Regions from separate parts of the Streptomyces sp. NPDC048197 genome, predicted to be linked through region 1. Evidence: predicted binding sites of a transcription regulator. Region 1 holds the regulator's gene; the other holds the start of a gene.
What was found. Region 1 encodes HrcA, which represses chaperone genes, less so after heat shock. Its sites were predicted from a motif close to TTNGCACTCNGNNNNNCNGAGTGCNAA; they were not measured.
Positions count from the first base shown of each region.

Region 2: a site for HrcA is predicted at 10,251-10,277, ahead of ACGF4C_RS23625 (FmdB family zinc ribbon protein). Genes of this name have one in related genera too.

Region 1 covers NZ_JBIDAJ010000013.1:24,880-40,192, forward strand. The annotation lists gene holA (DNA polymerase III subunit delta) at 1-281, shown strand, start outside; gene ACGF4C_RS18820 (hypothetical protein) at 560-1,534, opposite strand; gene rpsT (30S ribosomal protein S20) at 2,099-2,365, opposite strand; gene lepA (translation elongation factor 4) at 2,662-4,536, shown strand; gene ACGF4C_RS18835 (AMP-dependent synthetase/ligase) at 4,930-6,819, shown strand; gene ACGF4C_RS18840 (SpoIIE family protein phosphatase) at 7,090-9,459, shown strand; gene hemW (radical SAM family heme chaperone HemW) at 9,535-10,767, shown strand; gene ACGF4C_RS18850 (Uma2 family endonuclease) at 10,852-11,445, shown strand; gene ACGF4C_RS18855 (DUF3097 domain-containing protein) at 11,423-12,256, opposite strand; gene ACGF4C_RS18860 (MBL fold metallo-hydrolase) at 12,305-13,042, opposite strand; gene hrcA (heat-inducible transcriptional repressor HrcA) at 13,237-14,253, shown strand; gene dnaJ (molecular chaperone DnaJ) at 14,254-15,313, shown strand, end outside.
Region 2 covers NZ_JBIDAJ010000018.1:97,881-113,193, reverse strand. The annotation lists gene ACGF4C_RS23665 (molybdenum cofactor biosynthesis protein B) at 1-321, opposite strand, end outside; gene moaC (cyclic pyranopterin monophosphate synthase MoaC) at 318-800, opposite strand; gene glp (gephyrin-like molybdotransferase Glp) at 888-2,204, opposite strand; gene galU (UTP--glucose-1-phosphate uridylyltransferase GalU) at 2,209-3,111, opposite strand; gene ACGF4C_RS23645 (5-formyltetrahydrofolate cyclo-ligase) at 3,223-3,825, shown strand; gene ACGF4C_RS23640 (penicillin acylase family protein) at 3,975-6,692, opposite strand; gene ACGF4C_RS23635 (potassium/proton antiporter) at 6,902-8,428, shown strand; gene ACGF4C_RS23630 (MFS transporter) at 8,756-10,075, shown strand; gene ACGF4C_RS23625 (FmdB family zinc ribbon protein) at 10,289-10,630, shown strand; gene ACGF4C_RS23620 (S-methyl-5'-thioadenosine phosphorylase) at 10,827-11,660, shown strand; gene mscL (large conductance mechanosensitive channel protein MscL) at 12,622-13,125, shown strand; gene ACGF4C_RS23610 (hypothetical protein) at 13,177-13,482, opposite strand; gene ACGF4C_RS23605 (hypothetical protein) at 14,110-14,559, shown strand; gene ACGF4C_RS23600 (AMP-binding protein) at 15,007-15,313, opposite strand, start outside.

The sequences.
Region 1 (15,313 bases):
TGATCACCAGCGCGCTCGCCCAAGGCGTCCGGGCCATCGGCAAGCTGGCCTCCGCGCCGCGCGGCGCCCGCCCCGGCGACCTCGCCCGCGAACTGGGCATGCCGCCGTGGAAGATCGACCGGGTGCGGCAGCAGATGCGGGGCTGGTCGGCGGACGGTGTGGCGACGGCGCTGCGCGCGGTGGCGGCGGCCGATGCGGGGGTCAAGGGCGGCGGGGACGATCCCGAGTACGCCCTGGAGAAGGCGGTCGTGACGATTGCCCGGGCGGCGCGGTCCCGCTGAGGCGCGTACGGCTGCGGCAGGGCCTGCTCAGGCGTGATCTCACTGAGAAGTGATCCCGCTGAGGCGCGGTCCGCTGAGGCGCGGCCCCAACGAGGCGCGGTCCCAACGAGGCGCGGTCCCGCGGAAGCCCGGAGCTTGGGATCGCCCGGGGAGTTCCGTTTGTCTCCCATCGGCCGAGCCGAGCCGAGCCGATCCCAGCCCAGCCTGCCACGCCGAGCCCGGCTCAGCCCCGCCCAGGCCCGGCTCAGCCCCGCCCGGTTCGCCCCGCCGAGCCCAGCTCAACGCGCATTCTGCAGGCGTTTGAGGGTCTCCGTCGCGCTGGTTTTGAGCATCGTGGCGACCTCGTCGGAGGTGGGCTGCTTGCCGGAGCTGCTGCCGGAGGCGTAGCTCGACCACGTCGACTGGAAGGTCATCCAGCCGTCCCGCACCCCGAGGATCACGTAGGAACCGCTGTCGCTGCCCATGTCGTTCCGCGTCACCAGGTAGGCCTCGTCGCCGATGCCCGGAACGGACTCGACCTTGTAGCCGACGGAGGTCTCCTGCTTCTCGTACGCGCGGTAGTTGTCGGCGAATTCCGGTGCCGGGTCGGCCTTACGGTGCAACGTCGCGCTGTTGTAGAGCCAGGTCGAGGAATAGGTGGCGGAGCTCGCGTTCTCCTGCTCAAGTGCAACGTTGCACCACATGGTGTCCATCGACGTCAGCCGGGCCCCGCTGGGCTGGGGGTTGGCGTCCTTCGAGGAGGAGCCGGTGTTCGCCTTGGTCTTGTAGTGGGCGTTCTCGAAGGGCGTCATCGAGGTGGCCGCGCACAGGTCATCGGTGTAGGCGTAGCCCGCGAGGTCCGGGCTGGGCTCGGAGGAGAAACCACCGGTGGCGAACAGCAGCGAACCCCAGATCGCGGAGGCAGCGACCGCGCCACCGATCGCCCACAGCCAGCCGGAGGCACCGCGGCCACCACCACCGCCACTGCCGCTGCCGCCGGGAGCGCCGCCCGTCCCGGCGGGTGTACCGGGCGCACCCAGGCCCGCCGGCGGGTAGCCGTAGTGGCCGACGGGTGGCTGCGACGGCGGCTGCATCGGAGCCTGCATCGGTGCCTGCGGCCCGGCGGCCGGACCCGGTTGGCCGGGCACGGGATTCTGCTGGGCGTAAGGATTCTGCTGCGCGGGCACCGGATTCTGCGGTGGTGCGGGGACCTGGCCGTAGGGGTTGGGCTGCGGCAGGCCGTACGGCTGAGAGGGCTCCCCCGGGGTGGACATGGCCGCAGAGTAGCGGACCGGCCGCACCCGGACCCCGGCCGGCGAGCGCCCCTACGACGAATAACCCCACGACAGCGGAGGTGCGTCTGCACACGTCGCTACGACGAGGTGGCTCCCGTTCTCCGACGTCGACGGTGGCTCCCGTTCTCCGACATCGACGGTGACTCCCGCTCTTCGACGGGCCGTTCCCGGCTCTACGACGGGGTGGCCCCACCGCGGATCCCACGCCCGGCCACCCCCGGAGCCCACCCCTCCACGCCCCACCCCTCCACACCCCACCCCTCCACACCAGCCCACGACAAAGGCCCCCCACCCCAGTGATGGGGCGAAGGGCCTCGTCGTGGAAAGTCGGGCTCGGTCGGCGGTGGAGGCCGCCGGTGAGCCGGGTGCGCCGCACCCGCGTGGCGAACGCAGGCCGCGTGCGGCGCGGTGGTGCACCGGTCAGGGAGCGGTGAGAGGGGCCGCTGGATCCCTGTCGGCAGGGTCGTTCAAGGGTGGTGCAAGTGCAGTGGCAGCGGAGCTGCGTACTGCGGGGTGCGGGGGAAGATCCCCGCGAAGGTCGGGTCAGCCCTTGAGGGTCGCGACCTTCTTCGCCAGCGCCGACTTCTTGTTGGCGGCGGCGTTCTTGTGGATGACACCCTTGCTGACGGCCTTGTCGAGCTTCTTGGCCGCCTCGGCCTGGGCAACGGTGGCCTTCTGCAGGTCGCCGGCCTCGATGGCCTCACGGGTGCGACGGATCGAGGTCTTCAGAGCCGACTTGACAGCCTTGTTGCGCTGACGAGCCTTCTCGTTGGTCTTGATCCGCTTCATCTGGGACTTGATGTTCGCCACGAAAGAGCCTTTTCAGGTTCGTTGGAGTTTCGAGTTGCGCCGCGCACGAGAGAGGGCACGAAGCGCAGTGGACCAGGCTACCAGCAGGGTCTACGGCCTCCCAAACCGGACCGGACCCCCGCCCCGACGGCCCGCCGGGAGCTCCCCTCCCCACGAGCTTCTCCATGAGCTTCCCCACGAGCTTCTCCAGGGGGCACACCCGCCCGAACCGGACCGTGGCCGTCGCTCATGGGACGATGGGGGGAGACGTCACATACCCGAGTCCCGCCTACCCGCGTTCACTGAATGGACCCTGCGTGCCCGCGACCCCTACGAACGTGCCGGAGCCGAGCCGTACCGATCCGGCCCTCCTCCGTAACTTCTGCATCATCGCGCACATCGACCACGGCAAGTCGACGCTCGCCGACCGGATGCTCCAGCTCACCGGTGTCGTCGACCAGCGGCAGATGCGCGCGCAGTACCTCGACCGCATGGACATCGAGCGCGAGCGCGGCATCACGATCAAGTCCCAGGCGGTCCGGCTGCCCTGGGCCCCCTCCGAGGGCGAAGAGGGAAGTGGCACGACCCACATCCTCAACATGATCGACACCCCGGGCCACGTCGACTTCACGTACGAGGTGTCGCGCTCCCTCGCCGCGTGCGAGGGGTGCATCCTCCTCGTCGACGCCGCCCAGGGCATCGAGGCGCAGACCCTCGCCAACCTCTACCTGGCGATGGAGCACGACCTCACGATCATCCCGGTCCTCAACAAGATCGACCTGCCGGCCGCGCAGCCCGAGAAGTTCGCCGCCGAGCTGGCCAATCTGGTCGGCTGCGAGCCCGAGGACGTGCTGAAGGTCTCCGCCAAGACCGGCGTCGGCGTGCCCGAGCTGCTGGACAAGGTCGTCCGCGAGGTGCCGGCCCCGGTCGGCGTCAAGGACGCCCCCGCCCGCGCGATGATCTTCGACTCCGTCTACGACGCCTACCGGGGCGTGGTGACGTACGTGAAGGTCGTCGACGGCACGCTGGGCAAGCGCGAGCGCATCAAGATGATGTCCACCGGCGCCGCGCACGAGCTGCTGGAGATCGGGACGAACTCCCCGGAGATGAAGCCGGCCGACGGCCTCTCGGTCGGTGAGGTGGGCTACCTCATCACCGGCGTGAAGGACGTCCGGCAGTCCAAGGTGGGTGACACGATCACCCAGCTCGCCAAGGGGGCGGAGGAGCCGCTCGGCGGCTACAAGGACCCCAAGCCGATGGTGTTCTCGGGGCTGTACCCGCTCGACGGTTCGGACTACCCCGAGCTGCGCGACGCCCTCGACAAGCTCCAGCTGAACGACGCGGCGCTGGTCTACGAGCCGGAGACCTCCGCGGCGCTCGGCTTCGGTTTCCGCGTCGGCTTCCTCGGCCTGCTGCACCTGGAGGTGATCCGGGAGCGGCTGGAGCGCGAGTTCGGGCTCGACCTGATCGCCACCGCGCCCAACGTGGTCTACCGCGTGGACATGGAGGACGGCGCCGAGCACGAGGTCACCAACCCGAGCGAGTTCCCGACGGGCAAGATCGACAAGGTGCACGAACCGGTCGTCCGGGCCACGATCCTGGCGCCCAGCGAGTTCATCGGCGCGATCATGGAGCTGTGCCAGAACCGCCGCGGTGCGCTGCTGGGCATGGACTACCTCTCCGAGGACCGCGTCGAGATCCGCTACACCCTCCCGCTCGCCGAGGTCGTCTTCGACTTCTTCGACCAGCTCAAGTCCAAGACCCGCGGTTACGCCTCGCTGGACTACGAGCCCACCGGCGAGCAGGTCGCCGACCTGGTGAAGGTCGACATCCTGCTGCACGGCGACAAGGTCGACGCGTTCTCCGCGATCACGCACAAGGACAAGGCGTACGCCTACGGTGTGCGGCTGGTCGCCAAGCTGCGCGAGCTGATCCCGCGGCAGAGCTTCGAGGTGCCGATCCAGGCCGCCATCGGCAGCCGGGTCATCGCCCGTGAGACGGTCCGCGCCATCCGCAAGGACGTCCTCGCCAAGTGCTACGGCGGTGACATCTCGCGTAAGCGGAAGCTGCTGGAGAAGCAGAAGGAAGGCAAGAAGCGGATGAAGATGGTCGGCAGCGTGGAGGTCCCGCAGGAGGCCTTCATCGCGGTGCTGTCCTCGGACTCCGACGGCGACTCCAAAGCGAAGAAGTGACCGCCGGGCAGCAGCCGTAGCCGGCGGAAGACGAAGAAGACGAAACGGAGAGGGGCGCCGGGTCCGGTACGGGACCCGGCGCCCCTCTCCGTCTGCTTCCCGGCCGTGGGCCCCTCACTGGCCCCTCACCAGCCGGGGAGCCCTCATCGGGATGAATGCGGAGCGTGGCGTTCCGCGAGGGTGGCGACCGGGGGCGCCGGGTGTGGTCTGGTGGGGGTGATCGGCGCGGCTCGCTATCGGGCGATGCGCGTGCTACGTACACCTATCGCACTGGTCACATCGTGAACCAGTCGGTCGTAGCCCCTTACGTGTCGGCGCAACGCGCTCTAGTCTGATCTCTGCTCAAAGGTTACTCGCGAGTCACCAGCAATGAAGCGGGCCCCGGAGGACGCCGTGACGGACACCCACACGCTGATCGAAAACCGGCCGCCTTCGGTGGCTCATCTCTTCCTGGAGCGGGTCGCGGCCACTCCCGACATCGAGGCCTATCGCCATCCCGTCCCCCCTGCCTCGGGCCAGGGCCCGGACGACTGGAAGGCGATCAGCTGGGCCGAGGCCGCCGACCGGGTCTACGCCGTGGCCGCCGGTCTGATCGCCCTGGGCGTACGGCCCGAGGAGCGGGTCGCGCTGGCCGCCAACACCCGCGTGGAGTGGATCCTCGCCGACCTCGGTGTGCTGTGCTCCGGCGCCGCCACCACCACGGTCTACCCCAGCACCAACGCCGAGGAGACCGCGTACATCCTGGCTGACTCCGACAGCCGGGTGCTGATCGCCGAGGACGCCGGCCAGCTCGCCAAGGCCCGGGAGCGCCGCGCCGAACTGCCCGACCTGGCGCATGTTGTCGTCATCGATGCGGCCGGCGCCGAGGCGTCCCCCGATGACCCCGAGGGCTGGGTGCTCAGCCTCGCCGACCTGGAGAAGCGCGGTCACGCCTACCTGGAGAAGCACCCGGAGTGCGTCAAGGAGCGGGTCGCCGGGCTGCGCGCCGACCAGCTCGCGACGCTGATCTACACCTCCGGCACCACCGGCCGGCCCAAGGGCGTACGGCTGCCGCACGACTGCTGGGCGTACATGGCCCGCGCGATCCAGGCCACCGGGATGGTCGCCGAGGAGGACGTGCAGTACCTCTGGCTGCCGCTGGCGCACGTCTTCGGCAAGGTGCTGACCGCCGGGCAGATCTCGGTCGGGCACGTGATCGCGGTGGACGGCCGGGTCGACAAGATCATCGAGAATCTGCCGGTCGTCCGGCCCACCTACATGGCCGCCGTCCCGCGGATCTTCGAGAAGGTCTACAACGGCGTCGCGGCCAAGGTGCGCGAGGGCGGCGGCGCCAAGTACAAGATCTTCCAGTGGGCGGCCGGGGTGGCCCGCGAGTACGCCAAGACCTCGCAGGACAACTTCCGGCGCACCGGCAGCGCGTCCGTGCCGTTCGCGCTCGGCGCCAAGCACAAGATCGCCGACGCACTCGTCTACGCCAAGCTGCGCGACGCGTTCGGCGGCCGGCTGCGGGCCGCGGTCTCCGGCTCGGCCGCGCTCTCCCCGGAGATCGGCTACTTCTTCTCCGGCGCCGGCATCCACATCCTGGAGGGCTACGGCCTGACGGAGTCCAGCGCGGCCAGCTTCGTCAACCCCGGCGAGGCGTACCGCACCGGCACGGTCGGCAAGCCGCTGCCCGGCACCGAGGTCCGGATCGCCGAGGACGGCGAGATCCTGCTGCGCGGCCCCGGCATCATGCAGGGCTACCACGGCCTGCCGGAGAAGACCGCCGAGGTCCTGGAGGAGGACGGCTGGTTCCACACCGGCGACATCGGCGAGCTCTCCCCGGACGGCTATCTGCGGATCACCGACCGCAAGAAGGACCTGATCAAGACCTCGGGTGGCAAGTACATCGCGCCGGCCGAGGTGGAGGGCCAGTTCAAGGCGGTCTGTCCGTTCGTCTCCAACGTGCTCGTGCACGGCGCCAACCGGAACTTCTGCACCGCACTGATCGCCCTCGACGAGCCGACGATCATGGGCTGGGCCGCGGAACACGGCCTGGCCGGCAAGACGTACGCCGAGGTCGTCGCGACCGACCAGGCCCGCGAGCTGATCGACGGCTATGTCGAGAGGGTCAACGAGGGGCTGCAGCGCTGGCAGCAGATCCGCAAGTTCCGGCTGCTGCCGCGCGACCTCGACATCGAGCACGGTGAGGTGACCCCGAGCCTCAAGATCAAGCGGCCGGTGGTGGAGCGGGCGTTCAAGGACCTGCTGGACGACATGTACGCGGGCACCCGGGAGTCGTGACCGCCCGCCGCACCGTCCTCCGGTGAACGTGCGGGGTGGGCCACCGGGCCTGCCCCGCACCGCCACTGCCGCGCACCGCGGCACTCCGGTCGCGACACTCCGGCGCCGCGGCCGCCCCGCCGCCCCGTTCGGCCAACTCCTCCGGCGCGTCAGCCGAATTGGCCGCTCCGGCCGCCCACTTCCGTGACTCACTGCTTATGGGCGCGCTCTTTCTGTCACTCTGTCGGTGGCGCACCCGGCGCCGCAGCGGAGCTGTTCGGGAGTTGCTCAATGAGGACGACAACTTCGTCTCCACGGGACGACGTCACGGCGACCCGCGCGACGACGGCCGGCCCCGGGCTCCCCGGCGCCCGCACCCGGCGGGCCGGTCTGCCCGGGGACCCGCAGGCCGCGGCCGCCGCGCGGCGGTTCGTCCGGTCCGCCTTCGCCGAATGGGAGGACCGGCGGCTGCCCGGCACCGAGCGGTTCACCGACCGGCTCACGGACGAGGCGGTGCTGCTGGTCAGCGAATTGGTGACGAACGCGGTGGTGCACGCGGGCACCACCATCGAGCTGAGCTGCCGGCTGGACCCCGCCGCGGAACCGGAACCGGGCCCCGGGCCGGACCCGGACGACGCCCCCGCGCCCGCCGTCGTCGTCGAGGTCTCCGACCGCCACCCCACCCAGCCGATCCGCGCCCGCGACGAGAACGCCCGGAACGACAGCGGCGGCCACGGCCTCCAGCTGATCAGCGCGGTCGCCGAATCCTGGGGCATCACCTACCGCCGCGACCTGAAGACCGTGTGGTTCCGGCTGCCGCTGCCGGCCCCGGAGGCCGCCGCCCGCCCGCTGCCGGAGCCCGCGTACGACGAGACGCCGTACGAGGGGGAGCGGTACGAGGGGGAGCGCTACGAAGGGGCGCGCCATGAGGAGACGCGGCATGAGGAGGTGCCGTACGAGACCCCGCACCCGCATGCGTCCGGCGATCCCGCGGGCCCGTACGACGCCGCCGGCCCGGCCGGGTACGACGAGGCCGCGGCCGCGTACGCCGACGAGGTGCTCCAGTGCGGGCTGCGGGCCGCCGAACTCCTCGCCCCGGCACCCCGCCGCGCCGACCGTCCGGAACTCGACGCCGACCGGGTCGACAACGGTGCGCTGTCCTTCCTCGCCGAGGCCTCCGACCTGCTCTCCGGCCAGCTCGACGCCGATCAGGTCGCAGCCCTCGCCGCCCAGCTGATCGTGCCGCGGCTCGCCGACTGGTGCGCGGTGTGGCTCCACGACGGCGACGGCGGCGCACCCGGCCGGGGCATCGCGACCGGCGGCGACGAACAGCGGCTGGCCCGCGTCTGGCACAGCTCCGAGAGCCGCATCGACACCCTGCGCGCCGCTCTGGAGAAACAGGCGCCGGACTTCTGGGGCGACGACGTCCCGCCGGGCGCCGCCCCCGCCGCCGTCCCCTGGCCCTGGCCGCACGACCCGGACGGCGAGGACCGGGACCACGACCTCTTGGACCACGGCCACCCGGGCGCCGGGCACCCGGTCGGCGCTCCCCTGGGCGGGCACGATCTGCCGCAGCTGCCGGGTCAGGCTCCGCCGGACGTGCCGGGTCACGTCCTGCCGGCCTACGCCCTCCCCGGCGGTGACCGCCCCGACGGTGACGAGCCGGGCGGTGCCGCGCTCGCCTGCCCGCTGGTCGCCGGCGGCCGCCGGCTGGGCACGCTGCTGCTCGGCCGCGGCGGCCTGCCGCGCTTCCCCGACGAGGTCGTCGGGCTGATCGAGGACCTGGGCCGCCGGGTCGCCCGCGCGGTGGCCACCGCCCGCGCCTACAGCCGCCAGGAACGCATCAGCCAGGTCCTGCAGCGCCGGTTGCTGCCCCGGGGCCGGGCGCAGGTGCCCGGCGTGGCGTCCGCGGTGGTCTACGAACCGCGCGAGGGCGCCTGGGCGGGCGGCGACTTCTGGGACCTCTTCGACGCCGGCGCCGGCCGCTGGTGCTTTGCGCTCGGCGACGTCTGCGGCAGCGGCCCGGAGGCGGCCGCGGTGACCGGGCTGGCCCGGCCGGTGCTGCGGCTGCTGGCCCGGGACGGCTTCGGCGTCGCCGAGGTGCTCGACCGGCTCAACAAGACCATGGCCCGGGAGGCCGCGGACTCGGTCGCGGCGGTCGCCGCGGCGGTCGCGGCGGCCGGCGCCGGGGCCGAGGCACCCGTGGAGATCCGCGAGGAGGGCGAACAGGCCCGCTTCCTGTCCCTGCTCTACGGCGAGATCGTCCCGTACCCGGGCGGGACCGGCGGCGCCCGGTGCACCCTCGCCAGCGCCGGCCACCCGCTGCCGCTGGTGCTGGGCACGGACGGCACGGTCCGCACCGTCGCGGCCCCGCAGATGCTGCTGGGGGTCGTCGAGGACGCGGCGTACGTGAGCGAATCGTTCGACCTGCGCCCGGGGGAGACGCTGCTGTGCGTCACCGACGGGGTCACCGAGCGGCGCTCGGGCCGCCGGCTGTTCGACGACGAGGACGGCCTGGCCGGCGCGCTCGCCGCCGGTGCCGGGCTGGGCGCCACCGACCTCGCCGAGCACATTCGCACCACCGTGCACGCCTTCGCCCCGAACCCGCCCGACGACGACCTGGCTCTGCTCGTCCTCCAGGCGGCGGGCGGCCCGGCGTAGGCACCACCGGGCCGCACGGGCTGCCCGCCGCCCGGGCGAACCGCGTTGTCGGTGCGATGACGGACAATGGTTCCCATGCCTTCCGCACTGCCTGATGGTGAGCCGATGCCCGACGACGGGGCGCTGCCCGGTCATGCGCTGGCGGCGGCGGCCGGCCGGCCCCTCGGCTTCTATCTGCACGTGCCGTACTGCGCCACCCGCTGCGGCTACTGCGACTTCAACACCTACACCGCGAGCGAGCTGCGCGGCTCCGGCGGGGCACTGGCCTCCCGCGACAACTACGCCGACACCGTCGTGGAGGAGATCCGGCTGGCCCGCAAGGTGCTCGGCGACGACCCCCGCCCGGTCGAGACGGTCTTCGTCGGCGGCGGCACCCCGACCCTCCTCCCGGCCGCCGACCTGGGCCGGATGCTCGCCGCCGTCCGCGAGGAATTCGGCCTGGCACCCGGCGCCGAGATCACCACCGAGGCCAACCCCGACTCCGTCGACCCGCGCTACCTCTCCGAGCTGCGCGCGGCCGGCTACAACCGGGTCTCCTTCGGCATGCAGAGCGCCCGGCAGCACGTCCTGAAGATCCTCGACCGTACGCACACCCCCGGCCGCCCCGAGGCCTGCGTCGGCGAGGCCCGCGCCGCCGGTTTCGAGCACGTCAACCTCGACCTGATCTACGGCACCCCCGGCGAGTCCGACGACGACTGGCGGGCCTCGCTCGACGCCGCGCTCGGCGCCGGCCCCGACCACATCTCCGCCTATGCCCTGATCGTCGAGGAGGGCACCCAGCTGGCCCGCCGGATCCGCCGCGGCGAGGTCCCGATGACCGACAACGACGTGCACGCCGACCGCTACCTCATCGCCGAGGAGCGGCTCACCGCGGCCGGCTTCTCCTGGTACGAGGTCTCCAACTGGGCCACCACCGAAGCCGCCCGCTGCCGCCACAACGAGCTGTACTGGACCGGCGCCGACTGGTGGGGCGCCGGCCCCGGGGCGCACAGCCACGTCGGCGGCGTCCGCTGGTGGAACGTGAAGCACCCCGGCGCGTACGCCCAGGCCCTCGGCGAGGGCCGCTCCCCGGGCGCGGGCCGCGAGATCCTCGCCGACGAGGACCGCCGGGTGGAACGCATCCTGCTGGAACTCCGCCTCGCGGACGGCTGCCCCCTGGACCTCCTCGCCCCGGCGGGCGCCCGGGCGGCCGAGCAGGCACGGGCCGACGGGCTGCTGGAGTCCGGCCCGTACGAGGAGGGGCGGGCCGTCCTGACACTCCGGGGGCGGCTGCTGGCCGACGCGGTGGTGCGGGATCTGGTGGACTGATCACTCGACGGGGTGAAGCCGTGCGTAGTGCCGGTGAGCGCCCCTACGCTGTCCTTAAGCTGCCGTCACAATGGACGCGGCGGGATGTGGAGGGCCACGGAGATGACCGCTGTGGATGATCACCGGATGACCCAGATCTTCCAGAACCTGGAGGTTCCCGAGGGCGTCAAGGTCGAGCTTCTCAGGGGGAACATCGTGATGATGGCGACGCCCGATCTCGTGCACAACGAGATCGTCGAATCGGTTCAGGACCAGATTCCGAGGCAAGCGTGGATGCGTCTCCAGACGCAGGACATCACGATTCCGGGCGAGGCCAGCGAACCCGTTCCGGATCTGGTGGTGCTGCCACGCGATGCTCGTCCGGAATCCGGGCCGCCTCCGTCCGGGGTGATTGCGACAGTCATCGAGGTTGTTTCCAAGACCAGTGTCGATCACGACTACGGAATCAAGCGCTCCATCTACGCCGCGGGCAAGGTCCCGGCCTACCTGATCATCGATCCCATCGTGGCCCACTGCGTCCTGCTCACTCAGCCCGTCGGCGTGGGGGATGAGGCGGACTACCGGACCCAGCAGATCACGAAGTTCGGTGAGCCCCTTCCGCTGCCCCTGCTCGGCCTGGAGCTGGACACCAGCGAGTTCGGGACCCTCAAGGGCGTCAGGCCGCACCGCCGACCGTAACGAAATCAATCAACTCCTCCACCCTCCCCAGGAGTTGCGGCTCCAGGTCCTTGTACGACCGCACGCACGACAGGATCCGCTGCCAGGCCGCACCGGTGTTCTCCGGCCAGCCCAGCGCCCGGCACACGCCCGTCTTCCAGTCCTGGCCATGAGGGACGGACGGCCACCCCGCGATCCCCACGGACGCCGGCTTCACCGCCTCCCACACGTCGATGTACGGATGGCCGACCACGAGTACGTGCTCGCCCGTCACCCCCGCCGCGATCCGGGACTCCTTCGAACCCGGTACGAGGTGGTCCACCAGCACCCCCAGCCGGGCGTCCGGCCCGGGCGCGAAGCCGCGGACGATCGCCGGGAGGTCGTCGATGCCCTCCAGGTACTCCACGACGACGCCCTCGATGCGCAGATCGTCGCCCCAGACCCGCTCGACGAGTTCGGCGTCGTGCCGCCCCTCCACGTAAATGCGCCCGGCGCGCGCGACCCGGGCGCGGGCGCCGGGGACGGCGAGTGAACCCGATGCCGTACGGGCCGGGCCGCTCGGGGCCGGCCGGTTCTGCGGGCGGACGAGCGTGACGACCTTGCCCTCCAGGAGGAAGCCGCGCGGGACCATCGGGAAGACCCGGTGCTTGCCGAAGCGGTCCTCCAGGGTGACCGTCGGGCCCTCGGCGGTCTTCTCACAGCGGATCACCGCACCGCAGAAGCCCGTGCCGACCTCCTCGACGACGAGATCGGGCTCGGCCGGGACCTCCGGCGCGGGCCGCTGCTTCTTCCAGGGCGGGGTGAGGTCGGGGCTGTAGCGCTTGCTCTGCATGGGCTCTTTCTACCGGTCGGCACCCCGGCCCGCGCCGTCCCCGGCCGGTCAGGACGACGGCGGAACGCCGTAGCGGGCGGCCAGGGCGTCCCGCTGGGCGCGCACGAAGGCGGCGTCCACCACGGCGCCGTGGCCGGGCACGTACCGCGCGTCGTCGCCGCCGAGCGCCAGCAGCCGGTCCAGCGCGGCGGGCCACTGCCGGGGCAGCGCGTCGGGGCCGGCGTTCGGCTCGCCGGACTCCTCGACCAGATCGCCGCAGAAGACGATCTCCGCCTCGCCGTGCCGGCCCGGCACCAGGACGGCCAGGTCGTGGGCGGTGTGGCCGGGCCCGACGTTGGCGAGCAGCACCTGCCGGTCGCCGAGCTCGACGGTCAGCTGGCCGTGGACGTGGTGGTGCGGCACGACCAGCAGGTCGGTGGCCTCCGCGGCCGCGTCCCGGTCGACGCCGTGCCGGACGGCGTCGTGCCGCAGCGCGTCCTTGTCCCGGCGGAACAACTCGGCGAGACCGGCCGCGCCGAACACCGCCACGCCCGAGAAGGCCGCGGTGCCCAGCACATGATCGAAATGCGGGTGGGTGAGCGCGACATGCGTCACTTCCCGGCCCAGCACTCCGCGGATCGACCGGCGCAGATCCGCCCCGTCGCGCAGGGTCGCGCCGGTGTCGACGATCATGACGCCGGCCGACCCGGCGATCACCCCCACGGTCTCGTCCCAGCCCGCCATACGGCGCCTGGCGACACCGTCACCGAGCCGTTCCCACCCGGCCTCTTCCCAAGCTGTGCGCATACCGAGACGCTAGCTCCATCGCGATAGCGTTGCCCGCCGGACCGCCCGAAGACGGTCATCGGGTGCGCGCTCCGCGCGGCCGCCCTTGCCGAGGTCGTGCTACCCGGCCGTACACTGGCTCAGGGTCTGGCACTCGGCCCGGGTGAGTGCCAGGAGACGGACGAGACGGCGACGGCCGGCTGGAGGTGCGCGGGATGCTCAGTGAACGCAGGCTCGAAGTGCTGCGCGCCATCGTCCAGGACTACGTCGGGACGGAGGAGCCGGTCGGCTCCAAGGCACTCACGGAGCGCCATCAGCTCGGGGTCTCCCCGGCGACCGTCCGCAACGACATGGCGGCCCTGGAGGAAGAGGGCTTCATCGCCCAGCCGCACACCAGCGCCGGGCGGATCCCGACGGACAAGGGCTACCGCCTCTTCGTCGACAAGCTGGCCGGCGTGAAGCCGCTGTCCAGCCCCGAGCGCCGGGCGATCCAGAACTTCCTCGACGGCGCGGTCGATCTCGACGACGTGGTGGGGCGCACGGTCCGGCTGCTGGCGCAGCTGACCCGGCAGGTCGCGGTCGTGCAGTACCCGTCCCTGACGCGGTCCACGGTCCGGCACGTCGAGCTGCTGGCGCTGGCCCCGGCCCGGCTGATGCTCGTCCTGATCACCGACACCGGACGGGTCGAGCAGCGGCTCATCGACTGCCAGACGCCGTTCGGTGAGACCTCGCTGGCGGACCTGCGGGCGCGGCTGAACAGCCGGGTCGTGGGACGCCGTTTCACGGATGTGCCCCAGTTGGTGCAGGATCTCCCGGAGTCCTTCGAGCAGGACGACCGCGGCACGGTCTCGACAGTGCTGTCGGTGTTGCTGGAAACTCTGGTGGAAGAGACCGAAGAGCGGCTGATGATCGGCGGCACCGCCAATCTCACGCGCTTCGGGCACGACTTCCCCCTGACCATCCGTCCGGTGCTGGAGGCGCTCGAGGAGCACGTGGTGCTGCTCAAGCTCCTCGGCGAAGCCAAGGACTCGGGCATGACCGTACGTATCGGGCATGAGAATGCCCATGAAGGCCTGACGTCCACATCGGTCGTCACGGTCGGCTACGGTTCGGGCGACGAGGCAGTCGCCAAACTCGGCGTGGTCGGACCGACCCGCATGGACTACCCCGGAACGATGGGAGCGGTACGCGCAGTGGCACGTTACGTCGGACAAATCCTCGCGGAGTCGTAAGTGGCCACGGACTACTACTCGGTCCTCGGCATCAGCCGTGACGCCTCGCAGGACCAGATCAAGAAGGCCTTCCGTCGGCTGGCGCGCGAGCTGCACCCGGACGTGAACCCGGACCCGAAGACCCAGGAGCGGTTCAAGGAGATCAACGCCGCTTACGAGGTCCTGTCGGATCCGCAGAAGAAGCAGGTCTACGACCTGGGCGGCGACCCGCTCTCGCAGGCCGGCGGCGGTGGCGCGGGCGGCTTCGGGGCCGGCTTCGGCAACTTCTCCGACATCATGGACGCGTTCTTCGGCACGGCTTCGCAGCGCGGTCCGCGCTCGCGCACCCGCCGCGGCCAGGACGCCATGATCCGGCTCGACATCGAGCTGAACGAAGCGGCCTTCGGCACGACCAAGGACATCCAGGTCGACACCGCCGTGGTCTGCACGACCTGCACCGGCGAGGGCGCCGCCCCCGGCACCTCGGCGCAGACCTGTGACATGTGCCGCGGCCGCGGTGAGGTCTCGCAGGTCACCCGGTCCTTCCTGGGCCAGGTCATGACGTCCCGCCCGTGCCCGCAGTGTCAGGGCTTCGGCACGGTCGTGCCGACGCCGTGCCCGGAGTGCGCGGGCGACGGCCGGATCCGGTCCCGCCGTACGCTGACCGTCAAGATCCCGGCCGGTGTCGACAACGGCACCCGGATCCAGCTCGCCGGCGAGGGCGAGGTCGGCCCCGGCGGCGGCCCGGCCGGCGACCTCTACGTCGAGATCCACGAGCTGCCGCACCCGGTCTTCCAGCGGCGCGGCGACGATCTGCACTGCACGGTCACCATCCCGATGACAGCGGCGGCGCTGGGCACGAAGTGCCCGCTGGAGACGCTGGACGGGGTGGAGGAGATCGACGTCCGGCCCGGTACCCAGTCCGGCCAGTCGATCCCGCTGCACCAGCGCGGTGTGACCCATCTGCGCGGCAACGGCCGGGGCGACCTGATCGTCCACGTCGAGGTCCAGACGCCGACCAAGCTCGACCCGGAGCAGGAGGAGCTGCTGCGGCGGCTCTCCAAGCTGCGCGGCGAGGAAC
Region 2 (15,313 bases), on a different contig from region 1:
CTTGTCGCGGCCGGCGGCGCGGATCGCCTCGGGGATGCCGGGGACCTCGTAGTCCAGCACCCGGGCGGTGGCCTCGGGGGTGCGGTCGGTGGGCGAGATGCCGGTGCCGCCGGTGGTGAGGACGACGGCGTACCGCGACGAGTCGACGGCCCGGCGCAGGGCGGCCTCGACCGGGTCGCCGTCGGGGACGACCTCGGGCCCGTCGACCTCGAAGCCCATGGCGGCCAGGCCCTCGGCGAGCAGCGGGCCGCCCTTGTCCTCGTAGACGCCGGCCGCGGCGCGGTTGGAGGCGGTGATGACCAGGGCGCGGGCGGGGGTCATGACCGGCTCCAGTCGCCGGACTTGCCGCCGGTCTTCTCCTCGACGCGGATGTCGGAGATCACCGCGGCCTTGTCGACCGCCTTGATCATGTCCACGACGGTGAGGGCGGCCACGGAGACGGCGGTGAGCGCCTCCATCTCCACGCCGGTGCGGTCGGTGGTCTTGACGGTGGCGGTGATCTCCACGGCCTCGTCGGTGACCGAGAGGTCCACCTTCACCCCGGAGACGGCCAGCGGGTGGCAGAGCGGGATCAGCTCGGGGGTGCGCTTGGCGCCCATGATCCCGGCGATCCGGGCGGTGGCCAGGGCGTCGCCCTTGGGCATGCCCTCACCCCGCAGCAACTCGATGACCTGCGGCGACACCAGCACCCGGCCGCGGGCGCGGGCGGTGCGGGCGGTGACGTCCTTGGCCGAGACGTCGACCATCCGGGCCGCGCCCGCCGCGTCGAGGTGGGTGAGGTGTTGCTGGCCGCTGCTCATCGTTCTCCCGGTCCAAACTGCCGCCTGTGGGACGACACCGTACCTCCGGTGGCCGCGGAGCACCCGGTACGGGTTTTCGGGGGCCGGTTATCCGAGCGGGACGACGTCCACGTCCGCGCCCTCGGGGACCTCGGTGGTGTCCTCGGGGACGACGATCAGCGCGTTGGCGTGCGCCATGGCCTTGATCAGGTGGGAGCCGGCGCCGCCGACCGGGGTGACGGTGCCGGCGGCGGCGTCGTAGGAGCCGCGCAGGAACTGCCGCTTGCCCTTGGGCGAGGAGGCGAGGGCCGCGGTGCAGCGGGCCGTGGTGGTCGGGCGGTGGACGTCCGGCAGGCCCATCAGCGCGCGGATGACCGGGCGGACGAACAGCTCGAAGGAGACGTAACTGCTGACGGGGTTGCCGGGGAGGGCCAGCAGCGGGATGTCGTCGGGGCCGATCAGGCCGAAGCCCTGGGGCTTGCCGGGCTGCATGGCGAGCTTGCGGAACTCGACCTTCCCCTCGTCCGCGGAGAGGCCGGCCAGGGTCTCCTTGACCACGTCGTACGCGCCGACGCTGACGCCGCCGCTGGTGACCAGCACGTCGGCCCGGATGAGCTGATCCTCCAGGGTGGCGCGCAGGGTCTCGGCGTCGTCGGCGACCGCGCCGACGCGGTAGGCGAGGGCGCCGGCGGCGCGGGCCGCGGCGGTGAGCTGGAAGCTGTTGGAGTCGTGGATCTGGCCGGGGCCCAACGCCTCGCCGGGCTGGACGAGTTCGCTGCCGGTGGACACCACCACGACGCGGGGGCGCGGGCGGACCCGGACCGTGCCGCGGCCGAGGGCGGCGAGCAGGCCGATCTGGGAGGGGCCGAGGAGGGTGCCGGCGCGCAGCGCGAGCTCGCCCTGGGTGACGTCGCTGCCGCGGGCGCGGATGTGGGCGCCGGCCGGGGCCGGGCGGTGGATGCGGACCTCGCCGCCAGCGCCCTCGGGGGCGGCGCTGTGGGCCTCCATCGTGGCGGCCGGGCCTGCTCCGGCGCCGCCGTCGGTCCATTCGACCGGGACGACGGCCTCGGCGCCGGGCGGGAGGGGGGCGCCGGTCATGATGCGGGCGGCCTGGCCGGGGCCGACCTCGGGGAGCTCGCCGCTGCCGGCCGCGACGTCGCCGATGACGGTCAGGGTGACCGGGGCGGCCTCGGTGGCCTGCGCGACGTCGGCGGCACGGACCGCGTAGCCGTCCATGGAGCTGTTGTCGAAGGGCGGCAGGGGGACGGTGACGGTGACGTCCTCGACCAGGACGCAGCCCTGGGCGTCGAGGAGCTGCAGCTCGATCGGGTCCAGCGGGACGATCTTCGACAGGACGTCGTCGAGGTGCTCGGCCACCGACCAGACGCGGTCCGGGTGGCTGGTCTGGCCGGTGGCGTGGTTCAACGTCCTACATCTCCTCGGTGACGTAACTGCGAAGCCAGGTCCGGAAGTCGGGGCCCAGGTCTTCACGTTCGCATGCCAGTCTGACAATGGCACGCAGATAGTCGCCACGGTCACCGGTGTCATAGCGCCGGCCCTTGAAAACGACGCCGTGCACCGGTCCGCCGAGCGACGGGTCGGCGGCGAGCGCCTGGAGGGCGTCGGTGAGCTGGATCTCGCCGCCGCGGCCGGGGTCGGTCTTGCGCAGCACCTCGAAGACGGCCGGGTCGAGGACGTAGCGGCCGATGATCGCGAGGTTGCTGGGGGCCTCGGCCGGGTCGGGCTTCTCGACCAGGTCGGAGACGGTGACCACGTCGTCGTCGCCGGTGGGGGCGGCGGCCGCGCAGCCGTAGAGGTGGATCTGGGCCGGGTCGACCTCCATGAGGGCGATGACCGAGCCGCCGTGCTGTTCCTGCACCTCGACCATGCGGGCCAGCAGGGGGTCGCGGGGGTCGATGAGGTCGTCACCGAGGAGCACGGCGAAGGGCTGGTCGCCCACGTGGGGCGCGGCGCACAGCACGGCGTGACCGAGGCCCTTGGGGTCGCCCTGGCGGACGTAGTGCATGGTCGCGAGGTCGCTGGATTCCTGGACCTTGGCGAGCCGGGACTCGTCGCCCTTGCGGTGCAGGGCCTCTTCGAGTTCGTAGTTGCGGTCGAAGTGGTCCTCGAGGGGGCGCTTGTTGCGGCCGGTGACCATCAGGACGTCGGAGAGCCCGGCGGCGGCCGCCTCCTCCACCACGTACTGGATGGCGGGCTTGTCGACGACCGGGAGCATCTCCTTGGGTGTGGCCTTCGTGGCGGGGAGAAACCTGGTGCCGAGGCCGGCTGCCGGAATGACAGCCTTGCTGATCCGTGTGTGCGATGGAGTCATGCGCGACACCATAACCGGCCCTTTCGGAACGATGATGAGGGTCCGGTGAATAGAGCATGAGAGCGGGAGCAAGGGCACACAGTGAGCAAGCAGCACGATAGGAAACGAAGGTTGCGGCGGGATCTCCAGGAGGTAAGGAGATCATTGCCGCCGGATGTCCTCGCGGCGGCGGGCGAGGCGCTGGCCCGACGGACCCTGGAACTGGAGGAGTTGGCGCCGTTCCTCGCCCCGTCGACGGCGGACGAGGGGGCCGCCCGCCGGCCGACGGTGGCGGCGTACGTGTCGATGGGCTCGGAGCCGCCCACCGGGGCCCTGCTGGACCGGCTGCGGGAGGCGGGGGTGCGGGTGCTGCTGCCGGTGCTGATGCCGGACAACGATCTCGACTGGGCGCCGTACGAGGGCGCCGACCGCCTGGTGCCGGCGGGCTGGGGGCTGCACGAGCCGGCCGGTGAGCGGCTGGGCCCGCAGGCGGTCGCGCAGGCGGACGTGGTGCTGCTGCCGGGCCTGGCGGTGGACCGCGACGGGGTGCGGCTGGGCCGCGGCGGCGGCTCGTACGACCGGGTGCTGGAGCGGCTGGACCGGGCCGGGGCCCCGGCGCACCTGGTGGTGCTGCTGTTCGACGCGGAGGTGCGGGACGAGGTGCCGGCCGAGCCGCACGACCGGCGGGTGCACGCCGCGGTGACCCCGTCGGGGGTGCACCGGTTCCGGCACTGAGCCCGCCGGACCGCCGCGCACACGGAGCCACCGGTCGCGGCCGGACCCGCGGGCGGACCACCGGACCGGGCCCGGACGCCGCCGGGCGGGCCGGAGATCGTCCCGTGGGAGATCTCCGGCCCGCCCGGCGGCTCGTGACGGCTTCGGCCTTACGGCGACAGCGTCAGGGTGTCCTTGCCGGCCTTCTTGACGGCGTCCTCGCTGTACGCCCAGGGCAGCAGCTCGCCCTTGGCCCACTTGTCGGTCTGGTCGTAGTAGTGGGACTCGTAGGCGTGGCCGGAGGCGCCGGTGAGGTTGATCCAGCGGGACTTGTCGAGGTCGGCGAGGTTGACGACCATCCGCATCGACGGCACCCAGGTGACCTTGTAGCCGCCGGCCGCGTTCCAGCCGGTGGCGTCGACCGCGGCCTCACCGCCGCCGAGGTTCCACGGGCCGCGGTTGAACAGGCCCTGCAGCATCCCGGGGCCGTCGGTGCCCAGGGTCTGGTTCTTCAGGAACATCTGGTGCAGCCGGCCCCAGGTCCAGTTGTCGATGTTCTTGCCCAGCTTGGAGGTCAGTTCGTAGCGGGCGTCCTTCATGGCGTGCGCGAGGAGCTGGTCGCGGTTCTTGTCGCCGGGGCGGCCGGGCCGGTCCTCGGTCTTCCACCAGGCGTTGCCGGGGTCGTCGAGGATGTTGCGGACGACCTCGTACCAGCGGTCGCCGCCGTCGGGCTGGGCGGTGTCGCCGGCCCGCTCGCCGCATTCGCGGACGTAGGTGTCGTTCTCGTCGGCGGGGCCGGTCTCGTCGGCCGGGCGGACGGTCAGGCACTGGCCCTCGGGGCGCAGCTCCTTGGGCATCTTGTTCCCGAAGGCGAGCTTGAGGGTGTTGCGCCAGACGGCGTTGAAGTAGGCGGCCGCGGCGGAGTCGGGCTCCTGGGTGAAGTCCCAGCCCTCCAGCAGCTGCTGGGCGTCGCGGACGTACTTGTCCTTGATGTCGATCTTCGTCAGGTAGGGCGTCAGCAGCCGGGCGATCTCACTGCTGTTGTCCTTCTGGAAGGCCTGCATGTCGTCGGTGGAGACCTTGCCGCCGTCCTTGATCTTCGACTCGATCAGGTCGTTGATCCGCTGGCTGCGGGAGCCGTAGCCCCAGTCCTTGGTGATCAGGTACGGGTACTTCTCGTCGGTGACGGCCTGGTTGGCGGTGACGATGTAGCCGCGCTCGGGGTTGTACTCGTACGGCAGGGCGGCCTGCGGGATGTAGCTCTTCCACTGGTAGCGGGGGTCCCAGCCGGGCGCCGGGTAGGTGCCGTCGAAGTGGCCGTCGCCCTTGCCGCGGACCGGGATCCGGCCGGGTGCCTGGTAGCCGATGTTGCCCTTGGCGTCGGCGTAGACCAGGTTCTGCGAGGGCACCTCGAAGTGCGCGGCGGCCTTGCGGAAGCCGGTCCAGTCGTGGGCGCGGTTGAGCTCGAAGACGGCGTCCATGGAGCGGCCGGGGTCGAGCGCGGTCCAGCGGAGCGAGACGGCGTAGCCGTCGCCGCGGTCCGGGGCGGCGTTGCCCACGGGGGCGTCCTTGCCGACGTTGCCGAGTTCGTCGTCGCGGTCGGAGACGATCGGGCCGTTGTTGGTGGCGCGGACGGTGATCTGGCGGCTCTCGCCGCCGGCGACCTTGATGGTCTCCTTGCGCGTGCGGAACGGCCGCTGCCGGTTGTCGTAGAGGTAGCCGTCGGCGTTGACCTTCTCCAGGTACAGGTCGGTGACGTCGGCGCCGAGGTTGGTCATGCCCCAGGAGATGTCCTGGTTGTGGCCGATGACGACGCCGGGCATCCCGGAGAAGGTGAAGCCGGAGACGTCGTAGCCGCACTTGGGGCCGGTGTTACGGCAGTGCAGGCCCATCTGGTACCAGAGCGAGGGCATCTGCGGTGCCAGGTGCGGGTCGTTGGCGAGCAGCGGCTTGCCGGTGGTGGTGTGCGCGCCGGAGACGACCCAGGAGTTGGAGCCGATGCCGTTGCCGTTGGGGCCGAGCAGCGCCGGGACCTCGTTCACCGTCTTGGACAGCGAGGACAGCTGGGACCGGAGTCCGGTGACGGCGCCGCCGGCCGGGGTGGCGTTGGCCGAGCCCTTGGGCGTGAACTTCTTGGTGGCCGGGTCGACCGCGCCGCCGTCCACGATCGGCTTGTTCCGCTTGTACGGGTATGCCGGGTAGAGCTCGTTGATCTGCTGCTGGCCGAAGCGGCTGGTCATCAGGGACCGGTCGATCTCTTCCTGCATGTTGCCGCGCAGGTCCCAGGCCATCGCCTTGAGCCAGGCCACCGAGTCGGCCGGCGTCCACTTCTCGGGCTTGTAGTCGTTCTCGAAGTCCAGCGCCGCGTACTCCAGGGAGAGCGCCGAGCCCTCGTGGTCCTTGAGGTAGGCGTTGACGCCGGCGGAGTACGCCTGGAGGTACTTCTTGGTGCTGGGCGAGAGCTTGGTGTCGTACTCCTGCTGCGCGACCCGGTGCCAGCCCAGTGTGCGCAGGAACTCATCGGTCTTGACCTGGCTCTTGCCGAACATCTCGGACAGCCGGCCAGCGGTCATGTGGCGCCGGACGTCCATCTCCCAGAAGCGGTCCTGGGCCTGGACGTAGCCCTGGGCGCGGAAGAGGTCCTCGTCGGTGTCGGCGTAGATCTGCGGGATGCCGTTGGCGTCACGGACGACGTCCACCGGGTCGGCCAGGCCCGGGAGTTTGAGCGAGCCGGTGGTCTGCGGGAACGAGGCCCGTACTGTGCTGACTCCCCAGAACGCGCCGAAGCCGATGCCCGCCACGAGCAGCAGCACGACCGTGATGGCGACGAGGCGGCCGCGCCGCCCCTTCTTCTTCCTGGGGACTGGGCCGGACTTGTTGGCGGGCATCTCTGTCCTTCGAGGGGCAGGGTGGGAGTGCTGGAGCAACCATAGGCGCACGGGTTCGGCGACCCCTACGCGGAGTCACCGCCAGCACCCCCAACCTTCAAGCAATGGTAAATTGTTAGCCTCAGTAACTAGATACGGTAAGGAAAGAGCGCCCGAAGACCACCCCCGGACCGTCGATTTTCGGAACCCGTGCGAGGAAGGACCAGCTCCTGACTGTCGACCACCTCAACGAACTCCTGCTGCTCTGCTCGCTCGTACTGCTCATCGCGGTCGCCGCGGTACGGCTCTCCTCGCGCAGCGGGCTCCCCAGCCTGCTCATCTACCTGGGGATAGGCATCGCCATGGGCCAGGACGGTCTCGGCGGGGTCGTCTTCGACGACGCCGAGCTGACCCAACTCCTGGGCTATGCCGCGCTGGTCGTGATCCTCGCCGAGGGCGGTCTGGGCACCAAATGGAAAGAGATCAAGCCGGCACTGCCCCAGGCGGCGGTGCTGTCGACGGTCGGCGTCGCGGTGAGCGTGGGGGTCACCGCGGCCGGAGCGCACTACCTGGCCGGACTCGGCTGGCGGCAGGCGCTGCTGATCGGCGCCGTGGTCTCGTCCACGGACGCCGCGGCGGTCTTCTCCGTGCTGCGCAGCGTGCCGCTGCCGGCCCGGCTCTCGGGTGTCCTCGAAGCGGAATCCGGCTTCAACGACGCCCCGGTGGTCATCCTGGTCGTCGCCTTCTCCACCGCGCGGGAGGTCGACCACTGGTACGTCCTCCTCGGTGAGATCGCCCTGGAGCTGGCGATCGGCGCCGCCCTCGGCCTCGCGATCGGCTGGCTCGGCGCCTACTGCATGCGGCACGTGGCGCTGCCGGCCTCCGGTCTCTACCCCATCGCCGTCATGGCCATCGCGGTCTCCGCCTACGCCGCCGGCGCCCTGGCGCACGGCTCGGGCTTCCTCGCCGTCTACCTGGCCGCGATGATCCTCGGCAACGCCAAACTGCCGCACGCCCCGGCCACCCGCGGCTTCGCCGAGGGGCTCGGCTGGATCGGCCAGATCGGCATGTTCGTCCTGCTGGGCCTGCTGGTCACCCCGCACAACCTCCTCGACGACGTGGTGCCGGCCCTGGTCATCGGCATGATCCTGACCCTCGTCGCCCGCCCGACGTCGGTGTTCGTCTCGCTGCTGCCGTTCCACGTGCCCTGGCAGGAGAAGACCCTGCTGTCGTGGGCCGGGCTGCGCGGCGCGGTCCCCATCGTGCTGGCCACCATCCCGATGGTGGGCGCCGTCCCCGGCAGCGAGGGCGTCTTCAACATCGTCTTCGTCCTGGTCGTGGTCTACACCCTGATCCAGGGACCGACCCTGCCCTGGCTCGCCCGGCACCTCCGGCTGGGCGACGGCGAGGAGCCCGCCGACCTGGGCATCGAGTCCGCCCCGCTGGAGCGGCTGCGCGGCCATCTGCTGTCGACGTCCATCGGGCCGGCCTCGCGGATGCACGGCGTCGAGGTCGGCGAGCTGCGGATGCCGGCGGGTGCCGCGGTCACCCTCGTCGTCCGGGACGGCTCCAGCTTCGTGCCGTCGCCGTCGACCGTGCTGCGCCGCGGCGACGAACTGCTGGTCGTCGCCACGGACCCGGTGCGCGACGCGGCCGAGCGGCGGCTGCAGGCGGTCTCCCGGGGCGGCAAGCTGGCCGGCTGGCTGGGCACCGGCGGCGCCCCGCGACGGCGCGGACACGGCCACGGCCACCGCTGACGTCCGTAGGGCTCCACGATTGCGGGCCGCCAGGCAATGTGGCGGACATCTCCAAGCAACCCAAGGAAAAGCAGGTGAAGCGCTGGCTAATCCCAGGGCTTCACCCGCCCGGGCCTGTACAATCAAGAAGGAACAACTGACGAACCACCTCTGCCTGATGCAGAGCTGGCGCGACCGCTCGGCGGCCGCGGTCCCCTGCCACCTGCAGCCACCTCTCGGGGTGCGGACCACGCGGTATCACTCGGTCCAGCGCGAGAGGACAGCTCTCGGCGCGTACCCGTGACGACCTCTCGGCGACGCGCTACCAGGCGGCAGAAAGGCCCGGCCGTGGCATCCGCGGTCAAGCAATCCCGTCCCGGTTACGGACAACTGCTCCGCACCCCTGGTGCGTGGACCTTCCTCCTGCCCGGCTTTCTGGCCCGGCAGCCGTTCGCGATGCTGACCATCGGCATCGTGCTGCTCGTCCAGTCCACCACCGGCTCCTACGGCACCGCCGGCGCGGTCTCGGCCGCCACCGGTGTCTCGATGGCACTGTTCGCCCCGCAGAGCGGCAAGCTCGCCGACCGTTTCGGCCAGCGCGCGGTGCTGATCCCCGGCGTCCTCGTGCACACCGCCGGCGTCGCGGCGCTGATCGTCCTGGCCCTGGCGCACGCCCCCCTGTGGGCGCTGCTCGCCGTGGCCGTCCCCACGGGCGCCTCGACTCCGCAGGTCGGCCCGATGGTGCGGGCCCGCTGGGCATCCCGCCTCGGCGGCAGCCCGCTGATGCCGACGGCAGCCGCCTTCGAGTCGGTGACCGACGAGTTCACCTTCGTGGTCGGCCCGGTCCTGGCGACCGCGCTGTGCACCGGCATCCACCCGGCCGCCGGCCTGATCGCCGAGGCCGTACTGACCCTCGCCGGCGGCCTGCTCTTCGCCTCCCAGCGCCGCACCCAGCCGCCCGTCCACCGCGCGCAGGCCGACGACCGGCCGCGCGTCTCGGCCCTGTCGGTCCCCGGCGTCCGCGTGCTGATCGTGGCGTTCCTCGGCATCGGCGCCGTCTTCGGCGGCATGCAGGTCTCACTGACCGCGTTCACCCAGGCCATCGGCCAGCCCGGCATCAACGGCCTGCTCTACGGGATCTTCGCCGGCGGCAACATGCTCGCCGGGATCGCCTGCGGCGCCATCGCCTGGAAGGTCGGCCCGCGCCGCCGGCTGCTGGTCGCCTACGGGCTGCTGGCGCTGGCCACCACCCCGCTGTGGGCGGTGACCGCGGTACCGCTGCTGGGCGCCGTCGGCCTGGTCGTCGGCCTCTGCATCGCCCCCGCCCTGATCACCGGCTACACCCTGGTCGAGTCCCTGGTCCCGGCCGCCGCCCGCACGGAGGCGTTCACCTGGCTGACCGGCGCGGTCGCCCTGGGCCAGGCCGCCGCCGCCACCTCCGCCGGCCAGCTCACCGACCGCTTCACCCCCAGCACCGGCTTCCTGGTCCCCCTGGCCGGCACGGCCCTGGCCCTGGTGGTGCTGCTGGCCCTGCGCGCCCACCTGCTGCCGCGCACCTCGTCCGCCGCGGCCGACGCGGACCGGCCGGACACGGCGTCCGGGGCCGACTCCGGCGCCGGAGCGGGCACGGCGGCCGAGGACCGCGGGCGGGAGCTGGCGAACGCGTGACGGGACGGACGCGGATGGGGGCGGACGGGTAACCGGGGGGCGTCGAACGGTGTCGGCGGGGTGCCGGGGAACGCCTGGCGCCGTCCGTCGCGGACCGGCCCCGGACGTGGGGTCGGTCACCGTCTGCCCGGTCGCAGTGGACTGACGCGCCGGAATACTGCAATATGGAGCGTCGTTAGCACTCATCGAGTGAGAGTGCCAGGAGGAAGTCAAGTGCCGACCTACCAGTACCAGTGCACCGCGTGCGGCGAGGGCCTTGAGGCGGTGCAGAAGTTCACCGACGACGCGCTGACGGAGTGCCCCAGCTGCAACGGACGCCTCAAGAAGGTGTTCTCCGCGGTCGGCATCGTCTTCAAGGGTTCCGGCTTCTACCGCAACGACAGCCGCGGCTCGTCGTCCAGCAGCAGCCCCGCGAAGAGCTCCTCCTCGTCGAGCACGACGTCGTCCTCGGACTCCGCCGGCTCCTCGTCGAGCAGCTCCAGCTCCGACAGCAAGCCGTCCGCGTCCGCCGCGTCGTCCTCCGGCAACGCGTCGAGCACCAGCTCCGCGGCCTGAGCCTGACCGGCAGCGCTGGCAGCACAGACAGCACAGACATCTTCGGGCCCCGCCGTCGTCGGACGGCGGGGCCTGCTGCGTGCGGGGCACTGCATGCAGGATCACTGTTGGCCAACCCTCTGCCGCCCCGGTCCGCTGCATGTACGCCTCCGGGGTGGCGGATCTCGCGGTGGCCGCCCCCGCTAAGGTGACCGCCATGGCTGACGCGGAAATAGGCGTAATAGGCGGATCGGGCTTCTACTCCTTCCTCGACGACGTGACCGAGATCACGGTCGACACCCCCTACGGTCGCCCCAGCGACTCGGTGTTCCTCGGCGAGATCGCCGGCCGCCAGGTCGCCTTCCTCCCCCGGCACGGCCGCGACCACCGCCTCCCGCCGCACCGCATCAACTACCGCGCCAACCTGTGGGCGCTGCGCTCGCTCGGCGTACGCCAGGTCCTCGGCCCCTGCGCGGTCGGCGGGCTGCGCCCCGAATACGGCCCCGGCACGCTACTGGTCCCCGACCAGCTCGTGGACCGCACCAAGGCCCGCGTCCAGACCTACTTCGACGGCGAGCCGCTGCCTGACGGGAGCGTCCCCAACGTCGTCCACCTGACGTTCGCCGACCCCTACTGCCCGGCCGGCCGCCAGGCCGCCCTCGCTGCCGCCCGCGGCCGCGAGTGGGAGCCGGTCGACGGCGGCACGCTCGTCGTCATCGAGGGCCCGCGCTTCTCGACCCGCGCCGAATCCCGCTGGCACGCCGCCCAGGGCTGGTCCGTGGTCGGCATGACCGGCCACCCCGAGGCCGTCCTGGCCCGCGAACTGAGCCTCTGCTACACCTCGTTGACCCTGGTCACCGACCTGGACGCGGGCACCGAGACCGGCGACGGCGTCTCCCACGAGGAAGTCCTCCAGGTCTTCGCCCAGAATGTCGGCCGGCTCCGCGAGGTCCTCTTCGACGCGGTCGCCGCCCTGCCCCGGTCCAACGACCGCACCTGCCCCTGCGCCGACGCCCACGCGGGCTGGGACCTGGGCATCGAACTGCCGTAAGACGCCTGGCGGGCCGGGGACAGGCCGGGCCTGGGACCAGGGCCGGCTCTGCGGTCAGGCACGGGCTGGGGCCAGGCCCGGGCCCCCACCTTTTCCCTGCCCCGCTCGTTCCCCGTCCCCCACCCGGGTGGCGAAGTTATCCACATCCCGAAGCTTCTCCACAGGCCACAGCAGGCACGGGCGCGACACGGCACGGTGGTGCTCGCCGATTCCATCAAGGCTCGTCCGATCTCCGATCTCCGATCTGCGACCTCCGAGTCGCCGATCTCCGAGTCGCCGATCTCCGAGTCGCCGATCTCCGAGTTACCGACGAGCCCCTCACCAGCCAAGGCGGACCACCATGCCCACCACGCCGTACACCCCACTCGCCTCGCGCTCTCCCGTTCCCTCTACTGATCTCCCCTCCGATCTCTCGGCCGACCTTCCGCGCGACCTCTCGTCCGACCTCTCGGTCGACCTTCCGCCCGACCTCTCGTCGCCACCCCTCCCCACTCCCCCACGGTGTGAAGTGCCCCACTTTCCACCGGTACGAGCCGGCGGCGGCAGGGGCCGATGGGGCAGGGTCGGGCCCCGCCGGATGCTGATCGCCGGGCTCGCGATGACCGCCGCAGCACTGGCCGGCGCGGCCTCGTATGGGGCCGTACGAGCCTTACCCGCGACGGGCTGCCCGTCGACGGCGGCCCTGGGAGGGCGGTAGCCATGCCGCAAGATCGAGTGGCTTCCCTGCACACCGCCCGCGAGACTGCTGCGAGTGGCGGGGCACCTGCCGCGGAGGACCGGGGCCGGTCGCGCCAACGGTGGCGCACCGCCCGCACCGGAACCGCCGGACCGGTCCACCGCAAGAAACCAATGTCCGTGTTGCCCGACTGGACAGCTCTGCCGTGCCCTGCCGTAAGTTGCGGTGCTGATTGTTCGTGCACCGTCCGTGGTGAGCGTCGTGAGCGTGGAAAGAGGCTGTCAGGTGAGCGAGAGCAAGGGCGTCCTGCAGGGGTTCAAGGAATTCCTGATGCGGGGCAACGTCATCGAACTCGCGGTCGCGGTCGTTGTCGGTGCGGCGTTCACCAACATCGTCAACGCCGTGGTCAAGGGCGTGATCAACCCGATCGTCGGCGCTCTGGGTTCGCAGAACCTCGACAACTACAAGGCGTGCCTCACCACCTGCCACACGGACAAGAAGACGGGCGCGTTCACCGACGGGATCTACATCCTCTGGGGTTCGGTGCTCAGTTCCGCACTGACCTTCCTGATCACCGCCGGGGTCGTCTACTTCCTCATGATCCTTCCGATGAACAAGTGGAAGGAGCGCCAGGCTGCCAGGAAGCCCGTCGACGACGCCCCGCTGGCCCCGACCGAGGTCGAGCTGCTCACCGAGATCCGCGACGCCCTCATCGCCCAGCGCACTACCTCTGCCCCCGTGCCCTCCTCCACCTCGGGCACGATCGGCACTCAGAAGACGCAGAGGTAGCAGGTCGGAAGCGGCCACGCCCGGCGGCCGGGCTTTGGGATCTCTGGGATCTCAGAGGTGATGGGGCGGCTTCTCGGCGAGGAAACGGGCGAGGTCGGAGGCGCTGTCTCCACCGGCCGGCCGTTCGCCCCAGCCCCTGTCGGTGTCGTCCGAGGACTGCTGGTTCAGCGGGTCGTCGAAGATCAGCGCCGCGGCAGCCTTGGGGGTCGCCCGCCGAGGGGCCACGGTCGCGGGCTCGGACGCGGCCTCGGAGGCAGCTTCCTGCCCACGGTCACCGTCTCCTTCGACGGCGGAGTCCGGGGCAGCAGGAGCGGCCTGGGGCTCAGCATCCCGCTCGGAATCAGGGGTGGTACTCACCCCTCCAGAGTACGGGCGAGCCCAACGAAGCCACCGAGCGGCAAGGGCCCTCGGCACTCCTTCCGCGGTACACCGCCCCGACGCCGACGGCCTCCGGCACGTCCCTCAGCCCCCCGCGTTCCCCCTGCGGCGCCGATGCCTAGTGGCCCTTGTCGTGGGTGGGTATGGGGCGCGGGCGCTGGCCGCCGTTGGGCCGGGTCGGCGGGCTCTGTGAGGCGTGGCTGCGCTTGTGGGGGCGCGTCCGGTCGGTGCTGCCGGGGAGGGAGTGGCGAGCGGGTGCGGATGATGAGTGAGGGGAGGGCATGGGCCGGTCACCTTTCAGATGGACCTGGAACAGGTACGTCACTTGAACCCCCGTTGACCTGTGAGAGGTCGGCGCTGCCGCGAGCAGGGGGCAACAGCGGGACGACGTCGTAGGCAAATCGCTGGCCGGTGTCGGCTGTTCGGTCGCGTAGGTGGCGCCACAGGAAATGGCCGGCGCCCGCGATGACGAGGCCGGCGGCGACGTGGAGGCCGTGGCACAGGGCCCGGCCGAAGGCGTCGGAGGGAGGAAAACCGGGGGTTTTCGGGGCCCAGAGGCGCATGGCGTAGCCCGGGCCAGGGTCGGCGCCGGTCGATGCGGTGCCGGTGACCCGTCCGTCCCCAGGCGAGGGGCAAGGTGATCAGCGCGGCGAGCAGGCAGCCCCGGAAGGCGAGTTGCTGGGCGGCCCAGGGGGCGGTGGAACGGGCGCCGAGGAATTTCAGGAAGCCCCGGTAGGTGGTCGCCAGTTGGGGCAGGGCGGTGGGCGCTTTACGGAAATTCCCGCGGGAGAAGAGGGTGTGCCGGCCCTGTCGGAGCAGGCGGCGGGCGAGGGGTTCGCTGACCTGGACGGTGTGGCGGTAGGCGACGCGGATGGCGCAGAAGACGGTGGCCACGGCGTACAGGAGCAGCGTCGAGTCGGAGTCCCGGAGCAGGCGGCCGCCCAGGACGAGGGCGAGGGCCATGGCGAGAACGAGGGCGAGGGCGAGGAGCAGCGCAATGGCGGGGAGCAGCGCGACGGCGGAGGTTATGAGTGGGGCGCGGACGGTCGCTGTTGACCTGGTCGGCGGCGGGCCCACGGGGGCTTGAGGGCGGCCGGTCACCTCGCTACCGCCGGTCGCCCCGCTATCGCCGGTCATCTGGCTATCGCCGGTCACCTGGCTACCGTTGGTCGCCTCGATACCGCCGACCACCTCGCTACCGCTGGTCGTCTCGCTGCCGCTGGTCGGCCCGGCGCCGTAGGTCGACCCGGAGCCGCAGGTCGGCGTGGTGTCGCCGTCGGGCGTTTTGGTGGCGTTGGTCGGCTTGGCTCTGCTGGTTGCCGCAGGCGTTCCGGTTGCGTTGTCCGCCTGGGTCCCGGCGGGCCCGGCCGGGGTGGCGGCAGGGGCGGGTGGGGCGGCGTCCGGGTGCTGGGGCACGAGGCCCACGCTAGGAAGGTACTGGGCGGTTCGCCCGTTTTTGTGGCCTCAGTGGGTGACGTGTGCGGGAGAGAGCGAGACCCTCCCCTACCGGCAGGCGGCTGTCCGTCCCTCCAGCGCCTCGTGCCACCACAGGTCGCGGCCCGGCTTCCAGGAGACCGGCCGGGAGCAGCGGTTCACCACCAGGACCTTCCCTACGGGCGTCTGCCCCGACGCGGCGGCGCGCGCCAGTGCGTGGTCGAGCAGCGGCTTCACCGGCCGTACCGCCCCGTCCCAGAACGCCGCGTCCGCCGTGATCACCACCCGCGCCGACGACTCCCGCGTACGCGCCACGAGTTCGGGCACCGTCAGGGAGACCGGCAGGGTCGTCCGGATCGCCTCCAGCCGACCGCAG